One region of the Luteibacter sp. 3190 genome, then DNA from elsewhere that is predicted to be linked to it. Evidence: predicted binding sites of a transcription regulator. Region 1 holds the regulator's gene; the other holds the start of a gene.

Region 1 (6,968 bases):
AGCGACAGCGGGGTCACGTCGAGGAGCAGGACGTCCTTGACCGAACCGCCCAGCACGCCACCCTGGATCGCGGCGCCGACGGCGACGGCTTCATCCGGGTTGACGTCCTTGCGCGCTTCCTTGCCGAAGAAGTCCTTCACGGCTTCCTGCACCTTCGGCATGCGGGTCTGGCCACCGACGAGGATCACCTCGTTGATGTCCGACACGCGCAGGCCGGCGTCGTTCAGCGCGGTGCGGCAGGGTTCGATCGTGCCCTTGACGAGGTCTTCCACCAGCGACTCGAGCTTGGCGCGGGTCAGCTTGATGTTGAGGTGCTTCGGACCCGAGGCATCGGCCGTCACGTACGGCAGGTTGACGTCCGTCTGGTGCGCCGACGACAGCTCGATCTTCGCGCGCTCGGCGGCGTCCTTCAGACGCTGCAGCGCGAGCTGGTCCTGGCGCAGGTCGATGCCCTGCTCCTTCTTGAACTCTTCGACGAGGTAGTCGATGACGCGGTTGTCGAAGTCTTCGCCACCCAGGAAGGTGTTGCCGTTGGTCGAGAGCACTTCGAACTGCTTCTCGCCGTCGACGTTGGCGATCTCGATGATCGAGACGTCGAACGTGCCGCCGCCGAGGTCGTACACCGCGATCTTGCGATCGCCCGTGGCCGTCTTGTCGAGACCGTAGGCCAGCGCGGCCGCCGTCGGCTCGTTGATGATGCGCTTGACGTCGAGACCGGCGATCTTGCCGGCGTCCTTGGTCGCCTGGCGCTGGCTGTCGTTGAAGTATGCCGGGACGGTGATGACCGCCTCGGTGACGGCCTCACCGAGGAAATCCTCGGCCGTCTTCTTCATCTTCATCAGCACCTTCGAGGAGATCTCCTGCGGCGCCATCTTCTTGCCGTCGGCCGTCTGCACCCACGCGTCGCCGTTCTCATGCGCGACGATGGCGTACGGGACGAGCTTGATGTCCTTCTGCACTTCCGCGTCGGTGAACTTGCGGCCGATGAGGCGCTTCACCGCGTAGAAGGTGTTCTTCGGATTGGTGACGCTCTGGCGCTTGGCCGGCGCACCGACCAGGACCTCGTTGTCCTTGGTGAACGCGACGATGGACGGCGTGGTGCGATCGCCTTCCGCGTTTTCGATGACGCGCGCGGTCGTACCTTCCATCACTGCGACGCAGGAGTTGGTCGTACCGAGGTCGATGCCGATGATCTTGGCCATTGAAGTTACTCCGTATTCCTAAGCGGCCCCCGCGGCCGCGACTGTTTGTGAAGTGGGGCCCGGCCCCATCGATTCAATACCTTGTGAGACTCCCCGGCGGCGCGGAACACGCGACGCGCGGGGCTTCGTTCAGTTGTCGCGCACCACGGCGACGAGCGCCGGACGCAGCAGACGATCGTTGAGCACGAACCCCTTCTGGACGACGGCCACCACGGTGCCCGGCGCGTGCTCGTTCGACTCGACCGAGCTGATCGCCTGGTGGTGTTCCGGGTTGAACGGCTGGTGCAGCGGATCGACCACGCTCAGGCCGTTGCCCTGGGTGACCTTCTCCAGCTGCTTGAGCGTCAGCTCCAGGCCTTCGCGCAGCGTCTTCGCATCGGCCGACTCGTTGGTCAGGCCGAGCGCGATGCCGTCGTAAACCGGCAGCAGCTCGCCGAGCAGCTTCTCGTTGGCGAAGCGACGGGCCTGGTCGAGGTCGCGCTGGAGGCGACGGCGCTGGTTCTCGATCTCCGCCCGCTCGCGCAGCACGGTCTCGCGCGCGCTGGCGAGCTCGGACTCGAGGGCGCCAAGCTTCGCGGTGAGCGCGTCGAGATCGGCATTCATGCCTTCGGCCGCGCCGCCGTCCTGCGCCGTATCCGGCACGTGGGGATCGTTGTTCTGCATGCTTACTCCAAATGTCAGCTTACCGGCCCGCTCCATGGAGCGGCCGAACATTCGCGGGAAATTACTAAACCCGCCTCCCGAGGCGGTTTATGAGGTCGCCGCGGCGCGATTCAAGGCGTCGCTGAGCAATCCCGCCGTGGCCTGGACCACCGGAATCACCCGCTCATATGCCATACGCGTCGGTCCAATAACTCCGATCGCGCCGAGCATGCGGCCGTTCGTGCCGTAGGTGGCGGTGACGATGCTGCATCCGTCGAGGGCGGAGAAACCGGACTCCTCGCCGATGAACAGGCGCACGCCGGGCGCCTTGACGCACATTTCCATCAGCTGGAGCAGGTCGCGCTTCTGCTGGAAGGCGTCGAAGAGGTCGCGGAGCCGGTCGATGTCGGCCAGCTCGGAATAGCCCATCAGGTTCGTCTGCCCGCTGACGAGGACGTCGTCGGCGTCATCGCTCGCGAACGAGGCGGTGGCCAGTTCGACGGCGGCCGCCAGCATGCGGTTCAGCTCGCCACCCGCCTCGCGCAGTTCGGAGGCCAGGTGGGCGCGGATGTCCGCCAGGCGGAAGCCGGCGAACTGCGCATTGAGGTAGTTGGCCGCCTGCTCGAGCTCGCTGGCGTCGATCGGCCGGGCGAGCTGAACTACGCGGTTCTGGACCTGGTTGTCGGAGAACACCAGGATCACCAGCACGCGGGCGTCGGGCAACGAGACGAAATCGATGTGGCGCAGCGGGAAGTCGCCCTGGCGCGGCACGGTGACCACGCCGGCGAAGTGGGTCATCGCCGAAAGCAGGTTGGAGACGTTGCCGAGCAGGTCGCGCGTGGTCGTCTGGTGCGGCGGCAGCCCGCCCTGCAGACGGGCCATCTCGTCGCGCGGCAGCGGTTTCAGTTCCAGCAGGCTGTCGACGAAGAGACGGAGGCCGCGCGGCGTCGGGATGCGGCCTGCCGACGTATGCGGCGACGCGACCAGCCCGGCGTCCTCGAGGTCGGCCATGATGTTGCGGATGGTCGCCGGGCTGACTTCCAGGCCGGAGGACCGCGCCAGCGTGCGCGAGCCGACGGGTTCGCCGTCGGACAGGTATTGGGAGATCAGGGTCCGCAGCAGCCGGCGCGCGCGAGCATCGATGTCGTGACCGGAGAACGGATTCATGCGCCTGGGCGGGTGGTGGAGGGATCGGATCAGCGCGCTATCAATAAGGTCTGGGGCTCCGGCTTGCAAGTCTCGGCTTCTGCGACGCCGCTGCCGCTACAATCGGCGCGATTCCATCCGCCACCACCGGTGCCCATGCTCACCTCGCTCTACGTCCGCCAGTTCGCCGTCGTCGAAGAAGCCGAGGTGGCCTTCGGCCCGGGCCTCACCGTGGTCAGCGGCGAGACCGGCGCCGGCAAGTCGCTGCTGGTGGACGCCCTGATGCTGCTCGCGGGCGCGCGCGCCGACAGCGGCATGGTCCGCTCGGGCTCCGACCGCGCCGAGCTGGCCGCCGAATTCGACCTCGCCGGCCTGCCCGAAGCGCTCGACTGGCTGCGCCAGGAAGAACTGGACGACGGCGAGACCTGCCAGCTGCGCCGCGTGATCCGCACCGAAGGCAGCTCGCGCGGCTGGATCAACGGGCGCCCGGCCAGCCTCGCGCAGATGTCGGCGCTGGCGGCGCTGATCGTCGAGATCCACGGCCAGCACGAACACCAGGCGCTGCTCTCGCGCCAGCACCAGATGGCGCTGCTCGACGCCTACGCGGGTAACGAGGCTCTGCTCGCCGACGTGCGCGAGACCGCGCGCGCCTGGCGCGAGGCCGTGTCGCGCATCCGCGCGCTCTCGGGTGGCGACGATCGCGAGCACCAGATCGACCTGCTCAGCCACGAACTCGAGGAACTGGACCGCTGGGCGCTCGCGCCCGCCGCACTGGAAGACCTCGAGACGCAGCATCGCCGCCTCGCCAACGCGGGCCGCCTGGCCGAGGGCGCGAACGGCGTGGTCGAGATGCTCGACGGCGAAAGCGAGTTCGCCATCGGCCGCGCCCTGCTCCGCGCCCACGCCGAGCTCTCGCGGCTGGCCGAGCTCGACGCCACGCTCGCCCCGACGCTGGAACTGCTCGACAGCGCGCAGATCCAGGTCGGCGAAGCGGTCGACGGCCTCAGCCGCTACGCGCAGGACGTCGAACTCGACCCCGAGCGCCTCGCCGAGGTCGACACCCACCTCACCCATCTGCACGATCTCTCGCGCCGCTACCGGCTGCCGATCGAGGAACTGACGGCGAAGGCCGAGGAACTGCGCGGGCGCCTGGCCGAGCTCGAAGGCGCGGGCGACGCGCTCGAACGCCTCGGGCGCGAGCGCGACCGCCTGCGCACGGCGTGGGACGCCGCCGCCACCGCCCTGTCCACCGCCCGCCGCGACGCCGCCTCGCGCCTCGGCACGGCCGTCGCCGCGCTGATGGGCGAACTCGGCATGGCCGGCGGCCGCCTGGAGGTCTCGCTGGAACCGGCCGAAGCCGACGATCCGGATCCGCAAGGCCGCGAGCGTTGCGAGCTTCTCGTCAGCGCCAACCCCGGCCAGCCTCCGCGTCCGCTGCGCAAGGTGGCTTCGGGCGGCGAACTCGCCCGCATCAGCCTCGCGATCGAAGTCGCCACGCTGGGCAACGACAACATCGGCTGCATGATCTTCGACGAGGTCGACACCGGCATCGGCGGCGCCGTGGCCGAAGTGGTCGGCCAGAAACTACGGGCGCTCGGCGAGCGCGTGCAGGTGCTGTGCGTCACGCACCTGCCACAGGTCGCCGCGCAGGGTCATTCGCACCTGAAGGTCGCCAAGGAAAGCGACGGCGAAGCCACCCGCACCCGCATCCATTCGCTGGACGCCGCCGGCCGCCGCGACGAACTCAGCCGCATGCTCGGCGGCGTGGAAATCACGAAGGAAACCCGCGCGCACGCGAAGAAGATGCTGGACAAGGCGCAAGGCTGAAGCCCCTCCCTTGTGGGAGCGGCCTCGGCCGCGCCAGCTTTTCGCGGAGCGCTTCAGGGCCTGTTCCGTTCGGCGAAGAGCGGTCGCGGCCAGGTCCGCTCCCACATGGTGGTCAGGCGCGGATCAGGCCGCGCTCCTGCGCCATCCGGTACAGATCCAGCTCCGACCCGGCGTTGAGCTTGTTCATCACCGCCGCACGGTGGATGTAGATCGTCTTCTGCCCGATCCCGAGTTCGGCAGCCACCTGCTTCGGCGCGCGGCCGGCCGCCAGCAGCAGGAACACCTCGCGCTCGCGTGCCGTGAGCCGGTTGAACGGATCGAGGTCGGCGGTGGTGCGACCCGAACGACGCTCCCGCAGGTCCGAACTCAGGTATTGGTCGCCCCCGAGCACCGAGCGTACGGCCGCCACGAGTTCCTCCGGCGCGACGCCCTTGGTCACGTAACCGCGCGCGCCGCGACGCAAGGCCTCGGACACGTAAGGCTCGCCGTCGTGCATGCTCAGCACGACGATCTTCATGCCCGGCGCGATGCTGCCCAGATGTTCGATCAACGGCAGCCCGCTGCCGTCGGGCAACGAGAGATCCACCGCGACCAGATCCGGCCGGTGCTGGGTGACCGCGTCGACCGCCTCGTCGGCGTTGCGGGCTTCGGCGACGACGTCCAGATCCGGTTCCAGCTCGATGAGCCGCTTGAAACCCTCTCGAACGATGGCGTGGTCATCTACAAGGACGATTCTTGGCATGGACAGAATGTAGCAGGCTCTCCCGACGCGTGCGTATGGGCTCGCCCGATGCGTCAGCCCGCCTCATGCGCCGTGTAACATTCTGGAATGCGCTTACTCGGCTCCTCCCGCTTCGCCGGCCCCCTCTTCGCCATCGCCTATGCGCTCGCATGGGTGATGCTCTGGCCGACCGAGCAGCCCTACTGGGTGCTGCCCTTCGGCCTTCGCTTCGGCGCCCTGCTGCTGATGCGCACGCGGGACTGGTTCTGGATCCTCGGCGCCGAGATGTTCGCCAGCGCGTTCTGCGAATGGCGCAGCGGCCTTCCCATCGGCGGCGCGGGTTTCGTGCTCGGCGACGCGCCGGAACCGCTGATGGTGGCCGCCTGCCTCTGGCTGCTGCGGCGCGCCCACCTGCACGCCAGCCTCAACACCCCCGAGGACGTCGCGCGCCTGCTGCTCTCGGCGATGGTCACGGCCACGGTCGCCACCGCGGGCAATGCCGCGATGATGGCCTCGATGCACCCGGCCGCCCCGGTGGAGATGCTCGGCACCACCTTCGGCAGCGACCTGCTCGGCGATTACCTCGGCGTGCTGCTGGTCGTGCCGGTCATGGTGCTGGTGTTCCGCGAGCGGCCGACGCGGACGGCCATGGCGGAACTGCTGCTCGACGGCCTGCTGGTGATGCTGCCCTCGCTGGCGATCCTCATCACGCTGGCCGAGTATTCGCCGCAACCGCAGTTCGCCCGCGTGCTCTCGCTGGCACCCGTGCTGTTCTTCGCCTTCCGTCACGGCTGGCGCGGCGCGGGCCTGGCGATGCTGATCACCAGCGTGGGCCTCAACGTCACCGAGGACATGATCGGCCGGGGCGCACCCACGGCCGCCGCCCACCTTTTCCTCGCCGTGGCCGGCACCGGCACGCTGATGCTCGGCGCCGCCACCGACGCCCTCCGTCGCAGCAGCGAGCGCGTGGCCCAGCAGAACACCCACCTGGCCGCCGCCAACCAGCGCCTCGACCAGCTGGCGCGCCAGCTGCGCGATGCCGCGCGAGGCAACCTCCAGGCCGAGGAAAACCTGCGCAGGCACATGGCGGCGGAACTGCACGACGAGCTCGGCCAGAACCTCACCGCCATCCAGACCCATCTGAAGCTCGCGCAGAATCGTCTGGGCAACGCGGGCCTGGACGACATCGGCACGTCCATCAACGGCATCCTCGGCCATATGCGCCGGGCGCTGCACAAGATGCTCGACAGCCTGCGCCCCTCGGTGCTGGACGAGTTCGGCCTGCTGCGCGCGCTCGACGAGGGCCCGATCCGCGACATGCTCACCGCCGCCGGCATCCACTACGTGACCGACCTGCGCGGCGACCCCCGCCTGCTCGACGACGACACCCTGACGGCGATCTACCGTGTCGTCCAGGAGAGCGCGACGAA
Region 2 (6,968 bases), on a different contig from region 1:
CGTCGACAGCTTGCGGCCGTCGCCACCGTTCTTCGGATACACGACGTACAGCGGCACGCCGACCGAGTGGTACTGCTCCAGGAACGCCGCGATGGTCGCGTTGACGTCGGTCCAGTCACCCTTCATGTAGACCGTGCCGGTGCGCTTGAGCAGCGCCTTGAAGGCGTCCGTGTCGAGCACCGCCTTCTCGTTGGCCTTGCAGGTGATGCACCAGTCGGCCGTCATGTCGACGAGCACCGGGGTGCCCGCGGCGCGCAGCTCGGCGAGCTTCGCGGGGGAATACGGCACGGAGCCGTCCTGCGCCGTGACCGTCGCGCCCGAGGCCGCAGGTAGCCCGTGCACGGTCCACAGCGCGGCGGCGGCGCCGATCGCCAGCACGCCGGTGAACACCCAGGCGAGCGGGCGACCGCCGCGGCTGCGGCCGTACCACCACAGGGCCATGGCCAGCAGCACGCCGCCACCGAGCACGAGGGCGGCGGCATCCGCGCCGCGCTGCTTCGTCAGCACCCAGAGCAGCCAGACGGCCGTCAGGTACATCGGGAAGGCGAGCGCCTGCTTGAGGGTCTCCATCCAGCGACCCGGACGTGGGAGCAGGCGGGCGACGGCGGGGACGAAGCCCATCAGGAGAAACGGCAGCGCCAGGCCCAGGCCGAGCGCCAGGAAGATCAGGAAGGCCACGGGTAACGAGGCCGCGAACGCGAATGCGATCGCGGAACCCATGAACGGCGCGGTGCAGGGGCTCGCCACCACGACCGCGAGCACGCCGGTGAAGAAGTCCCCCGACGGGCCCGAGCGCGAGGCCAGGCCACCGCCGAGGTTGCCGAGCGAGCCGCCGATCTCGAACACCCCGGACATCGACAGGCCGACCGCCAGCATCACGTAGACGAGCAGGCCGATGGCCAGGGGCTGCTGGAACTGGGCGCCCCACTGCAGGCCGTGCCCGGCCGCGCGAATGCCCACGATGACCAGGCCGAGCGCGGCGAACGCGACGAGCACGCCCGCCGTGTACCAGAGCGCGTGCCGGCGCGCGGCGGCGGGGCTCTCGCCGCTTTCGAGCACCGTGATCGCCTTGAGCGAGAGCACCGGCAGCACGCAGGGCATGAGGTTGAGGACGAGACCGCCCAGCAGCGCGAGGCCGATGGCCGCGAGGATGCCGACCGGAGCGTCGCCGCCCGGCGTGAGGCCGGGAGGCGGCGGCGTCGGAGCGACCTCGGCCGGCGTGGTCGCCTGATCGTCGGTCTTGCCGCCGCCGATCGTCGCGGTCCCCGCCGCCAGGTCGACCTTCACCTGGCGCTTCATGACGGGATAGCAGACGCCGTTCTCCAGGCAGCCCTGGTAGGCGACGTCGAGCACGACGTCCTTCGCGTTGCCGGCGCCCGTGAGCGGAACCGGGAGTTCCACCTGGTCGTAGTAGACGATGGTGTCGCCGAAGTGTTCGTCGTGATGCGCCGTGCCGCTCGGCCAGTCGGGCTCGCCCGCGGCGACGCCGGCCGGCGAGGTCACCTTGATCTCCGTCTTGTCGCGATAGAGGTAGTAGTCCTTCGGCATCGTCCAGCGCAGCAGGAGGCTGGCGTGATCCTTCACGAGCGCCTCGAACCGGAAGGCCTGATCGGCCGGCAGCGGCTCGGCGTCGGTGCCGGGAACGGCCTTGGGCGGGCCGAGCAGCGAGGCCGCGCTGGCGGCCGGCGCCACGGGCGTGTCGGCGGGAATCGTCGACGGGCCGCCGATCGCGAGCTTCAGGTGCTCGGTGTGCGGCGGATAGCAGATCTTCGGCTCGACCTCGTGGCAGCCCTGGTACTGGACGTCGAGCGCGAGGGTCTTCGTCGCGGCGTCGACGAGCGTGTAAGGCACCGTGGCGGCGATGTCGCCGTGGTAGATCTCGACGTCGCCAAGGTACTCGTCGTGTTTCTTCAGGCCGTCGGGCAGGGTCGGCTCGCCGAGCTTCACGGCCGCGGGTTCCGCCGCCACGATCTTGATACGTCCGCGATAGAGGTAATAGTCGGGCGCGATCGTCCAGTGCAGCTTCACGGTGCCGGGCTGGCTCGCGTCGGACGTCAGCCGGAACGCCTGGGTGACGGGGAGCAGGTCGTCTTCGCCCTGCGCGAACGCGGGCAGGGCGGCAAGCAGGCCGAGGCCGGCGATCAGGTTCCGCGCGAAGCGGGCAAACGACGTCATGGCGACTCCGTGGATCGGTGCGGTGACGAACCGCGATGGGCGTCGGACATTATGACCGGCGCTACCCTGATTAGCTTGCATCGACGCTGGCTTCGAGCCAGGCCATGTAAGGCGCGTGGCCCTCCACGAACGGCAGCGCGACGATCTCGGGCACGTCGTACGGATGGTTCGCCACGACCCAGGCCTCGACGGCCGGGAACGCCTCGCGCAGCGTCTTCACCAGCAGCAGGTCTTCGGACTCGGTGACGATCTCGCCCTTCCAGCGGTAGGTGGACCGCACGCCGGGCAGGTGGTTCACGCAGGCGGCGAGGCCGGCTTCGACCAGGCCACGGGCGAGGGTGGCGGCGGGTTCGCCGGGCGGGCAGGCGATGAGGATGGCGACGGGTTCGGACATGCGTCGCATTGTGGACACCTGTCGCACCTTTTTTGAACCCGGGACCTTGAACGGTTGGCCCAAGGCGCCATCTCTCGCGCATCCCGAGGCCCTTCCGATCCAGGGCGGCTTCTGGCTAAAATTCTGGCACTCACCCTGGCCAAGTGCTAACAGGGTGGACGAATTTCCTTATCCGTCAAACACATGCTTGGAGAAGTCATGAGCAAACTGCGCCCGTTGCACGATCGCGTCATCGTCAAGCGTCTCGAAGAAGAGCGCGTCTCGGCCGGTGGCATCGTCATCCCCGACAGCGCGACCGAGAAGCCGACCCGCGGCAAGGTCATCGCCGCCGGCACCGGTCTGCTGCTCGCCAGCGGCCAGCTGCGCCCGATGGGTGTGAAGGAAGGCGACGTGGTCCTGTTCGGCAAGTACGCCGGCCAGGAGATCAAGGTCGACGGCGAAGAGCTGGTCTTCCTGAAGGAAGACGACATCGTGGCGATTCTCGAAGGCTGATTCCTCAGCGTCTTCGGATGGCGAGTCGCAAGACTCCATAGCCCTTTCATCCTTATTCAAGAATTTTCGAGGCAAGAATTTTTATGGCTGCTAAAGAAGTCCGCTTCGGCGAAGACGTCCGCGCTCGCATGCTGAAGGGTGTCAACACCCTCGCCAATGCCGTCAAGGTCACCCTCGGCCCGAAGGGCCGCAACGTCGTGCTCGAGAAGAGCTTCGGCGCCCCGACCGTCACCAAGGACGGCGTCTCGGTCGCGAAGGAAATCGAACTCGCCGACAAGTACGAGAACATCGGCGCCCAGATCGTGAAGGAAGCCGCCTCGAAGACCTCCGACGTGGCCGGTGACGGCACCACGACGGCCACCGTCCTCGCCCAGGCGTTCATCCAGGAAGGCCTCAAGGCCGTCGCCGCCGGCATCAACCCGATGGACCTCAAGCGCGGTATCGACCAGGCCGTCACGGCCGCCGTCGCCGAGCTGAAGAGCCTGTCCAAGCCGACGGCCGACGACAAGGCCATCGCGCAGGTCGGTACGATCTCCGCCAACTCCGATTCGAACATCGGCGACATCATCGCGACCGCGATGGGCAAGGTCGGCAAGGAAGGCGTGATCACGGTCGAGGAAGGCTCGGGCCTCGAGAACGAACTCGACGTCGTCGAAGGCATGCAGTTCGACCGCGGCTACCTCTCGCCGTACTTCATCAACAACCAGCAGTCGCAGCAGGTCGAGCTGGACGACCCGTTCATCCTCATCCACGACAAGAAGATCTCGAACGTCCGTGAGCTCCTGCCGGTGCTCGAGGCCGTCGCCAAGGCCGCCAAGCCGCTGCTGATCGTCGCCGAGGAAGTCGAGGGCGAAGCCCTGGCGACCCTCGTCGTCAACACGATCCGTGGCATCGTCAAGGTCGCCGCCGTCAAGGCGCCGGGCTTCGGCGATCGTCGCAAGGCCATCCTGGAAGACATCGCCATCCTCACCAACGGCGTGGTCATCTCCGAGGAAGTGGGCCTGCAGCTCGACAAGGCCACGATCAACGATCTGGGCCGCGCCAAGCGCGTCGTGATCACCAAGGAAAACACCACGATCATCGACGGTGCCGGCGAAGCCGAGCGCATCCAGTCGCGCATCGGTCAGATCAAGGCGCAGATCGAAGAGACCTCGTCCGACTACGACCGCGAGAAGCTGCAGGAGCGCGTCGCCAAGCTCGCCGGTGGCGTGGCCGTGATCAAGGTCGGTGCCGCGACGGAAGTCGAGATGAAGGAAAAGAAGGCCCGCGTCGAAGACGCCCTGCACGCCACGCGTGCGGCCGTCGAGGAAGGCGTGGTCCCGGGCGGCGGCGTCGCCCTGATCCGTGCGCTCAAGGCTCTGGAAGGCCTCAAGGGCAAGAACACGGACCAGGACCTCGGCATCGCGATCACCCGTCGCACGCTGGAAGCTCCGCTGCGCGCCATCGTCACGAACGCCGGCGACGAAGCTTCGGTCATCGTCAACAAGGTCAAGGACGGCTCGGGTAACTTCGGTTACAACGCCGCCAATGGCGAGTTCGGCGACATGATCGAGTTCGGCATCCTGGACCCGACCAAGGTCACGCGTTCGGCCCTGCAGTTCGCCGCCTCGGTGGCCGGTTCGATCATCACGACCGAAGCGGCCGTGAGCGAGCTGCCGAAGAAGGACGAAGGCCACGGCCATGGCGCCCCGGGCGGCATGGGTGGCATGGGCGGCATGGACTTCTAAGTCCCGCTTCCCGACGCAGTCGCTTCAACGAAAAGGGCCTCGCGCAAGCGAGGCCCTTTTTTTGTACGGGCGGCAACGTCGATCAGTTCTCGGCGCCCGCGGCGGCCTGCGCTTCCTCGTCGCCGGGCTGATGCGCGACGGTGCTCGCGCCGACCGTCATGTACTGCGCCACGAGCGGATCCAGCTTCCGCTTCATGCGCAGCATCGCGATGTTCCCCATCGAGATGTCCGCGTACTTCAGCATCGGGTCTTCGATGGCGGGTTGCTCGCCGAGCGAGTTGGTCAGCGTGGCGAGCCGGGGCGCCATCACCTGCGTCAGCGCGAAATAGGCGTCGTCGTGCACGCCGGCCTGCTCGAGCAGTCGGCCCGGCAGCATCCACGAGGCGAGATCGCCGTGCGTCGGCGCCGGACCGTCGGCATGCGCATCGATCAGGAGGTAGGGCACCGTCTGGGTCAGCATGTCGCCGCCGTCGACGAAGCCGAGCGTATCGAACGCCTCGGTGAGTGCGGGAAGGTGATCGCCGTAGAACAGCAGCAGCGTCGGCCGCTCACGTTGCTTCAGCAGCTCCGCGAGACGGCCCAGTTCCGCGTCGGCATGGCGCATGTGGTAGATGTAATTGCGGACCTGGAGCTTCGCGCTGGCGCTGAGCCTGTCGGGTACGTCGATCGCGTCGCGCTCCTTTTCGTCGATGTTGATCGACTTGTCGTAAGGGCCGTGCGCTTCCATGCTGATCGCGAAGACGAGCCGCGGCGGGCCCGAGTCCTTCAGCTGCGCCATGATCTCGTCGGTCATCGCGCTGTCCGCCATGTATTCGCCGTCCCGGCGGAAGCCCTTCGGGAAGTCGGGCTGGGAAACGAAGCGGTCGAAGCCCAGCGTCCGGAAGGCGGTCGTGCGGTTCCAGAACGCGGCGTCGTTGCCGTGCACGGCGATCGTCTCGTAACCGTGCGAGCGCAGCGTGCGAACCATGCCCGGCACGACGCCCGCGTGCATCTGCAGGTACGGGAACTGCATCGTCGGGAAGTAACGGAGCGAGAGTCCGGTGAGCACCTCGAACTCGGTACGGATGGTGCCGCCGCCGTACGTCGGCACGTGCAGTCGGCCGGCACTCCCCTCCTTGGCGAGGCGATGGAGATTCGGGGCGAACACCTGATCGTCGAGACCCTTGACGATCGCCGGATCGAAGAACGATTCGCTCTGCACCACGACGATGTCGGGAGTCTGTCGCGCGTTCGTGGCGGCGGACGCCATATGCGCACGCAGGTCGCCGTCGGCGTCGGCGATGAACCGCGTCGCTTCGGCGGCGTCGGGTTTGCGGGCCTTGCCGGCGCCCATGAGCCGGAACTGCATGATGTTGGTGACGACGCCATTGAGGTCGGCGTTGCTCGCCGCGGACCAGGGCTGCATGCCCAGGCGGTCCTTTCCGTACATCGCCGTCCACGCCGGCACGCCCGCGAGCAGGGTGCCGAAGAGGCCCGCGACGGCGAGGCCCGTCACGAGGCGGCGACCGTGCGTGCGGCGGGCGAACAGGGGCGGCTCGTAGCGCGCGAGCGCGACGATCAGCGCGATGGTGGCGAGGATCGCGAGGTAGGGCAGGGGATCGGATGGGAGGTAGCCACCGAGCAGGTGCAGCCCGCCGTTCTTCAGCTGCTCGATCATCCGGAAATCGGCAGGCAACAGCGGCGAACCGAGATTCTTCATCTTGATCGCGCTCACCGCGAGCACCGCGCCCTGCAGCATGAACGCCACGCCGAAGGACAGCCATGCGCGGCGTGTCAGCACGAGCAGCAGCGAGGCGAGAAGAAGTCCGGGGAGCGCGTTGGCGAACAGGTGCCACGGGCGTTCCGCCCACGCCATGCTGGAAACGCCGGGGTTGCCGTCGAGGAAGCCGGTGTAGAGGACGAACGCCACGGCGAGGCAGGCGATCAGCGCCGCCCGGGTCGTCACGTCGCGCCAACGCGATGAATCGAAAGTCATAACGTCCTCTGCTCGGCCCCTGTCGCAAGGGACGTGGACTGTAACGCAGCGGACATGAATCGGTTGTCAGACTGTCATATGACGAAGCGGCGAAGAATCGCGCCCCCACGCGTCGGAAAGCTCGCGCAAGGCGTCGCAGCGCCGTCCGTCGCGGGTAGTGCACAATGACCGCCTGATGAATGCCACGACGCCTGCTCAGCGCGAG

Evidence for each region. The regulator HrcA, encoded in region 1, represses chaperone genes, less so after heat shock. The targets are predictions, from matches to a motif close to TTNGCACTCNNNNNNNNNGAGTGCNAA.
Region 2: J2X58_RS12155 (co-chaperone GroES) is a predicted target of HrcA. The motif match lies at 2,693-2,719, and genes of this name have one in related genera.

The regions. Positions count from the first base shown of each region.
Region 1 is NZ_JAVDUO010000001.1:702,644-709,611, reverse strand. Features, by position in the region: gene dnaK (molecular chaperone DnaK) at 1-1,202, opposite strand, end outside; gene grpE (nucleotide exchange factor GrpE) at 1,332-1,865, opposite strand; gene hrcA (heat-inducible transcriptional repressor HrcA) at 1,953-3,011, opposite strand; gene recN (DNA repair protein RecN) at 3,147-4,817, shown strand; gene J2X58_RS03350 (response regulator transcription factor) at 4,930-5,559, opposite strand; gene J2X58_RS03345 (MASE1 domain-containing protein) at 5,647-6,968, shown strand, end outside.
Region 2 is NZ_JAVDUO010000002.1:509,228-516,195, reverse strand. Features, by position in the region: gene J2X58_RS12165 (protein-disulfide reductase DsbD) at 1-2,175, opposite strand, end outside; gene cutA (divalent-cation tolerance protein CutA) at 2,246-2,569, opposite strand; gene J2X58_RS12155 (co-chaperone GroES) at 2,768-3,061, shown strand; gene groL (chaperonin GroEL) at 3,145-4,788, shown strand; gene J2X58_RS12145 (LTA synthase family protein) at 4,871-6,763, opposite strand; gene glnE (bifunctional [glutamate--ammonia ligase]-adenylyl-L-tyrosine phosphorylase/[glutamate--ammonia-ligase] adenylyltransferase) at 6,939-6,968, shown strand, end outside.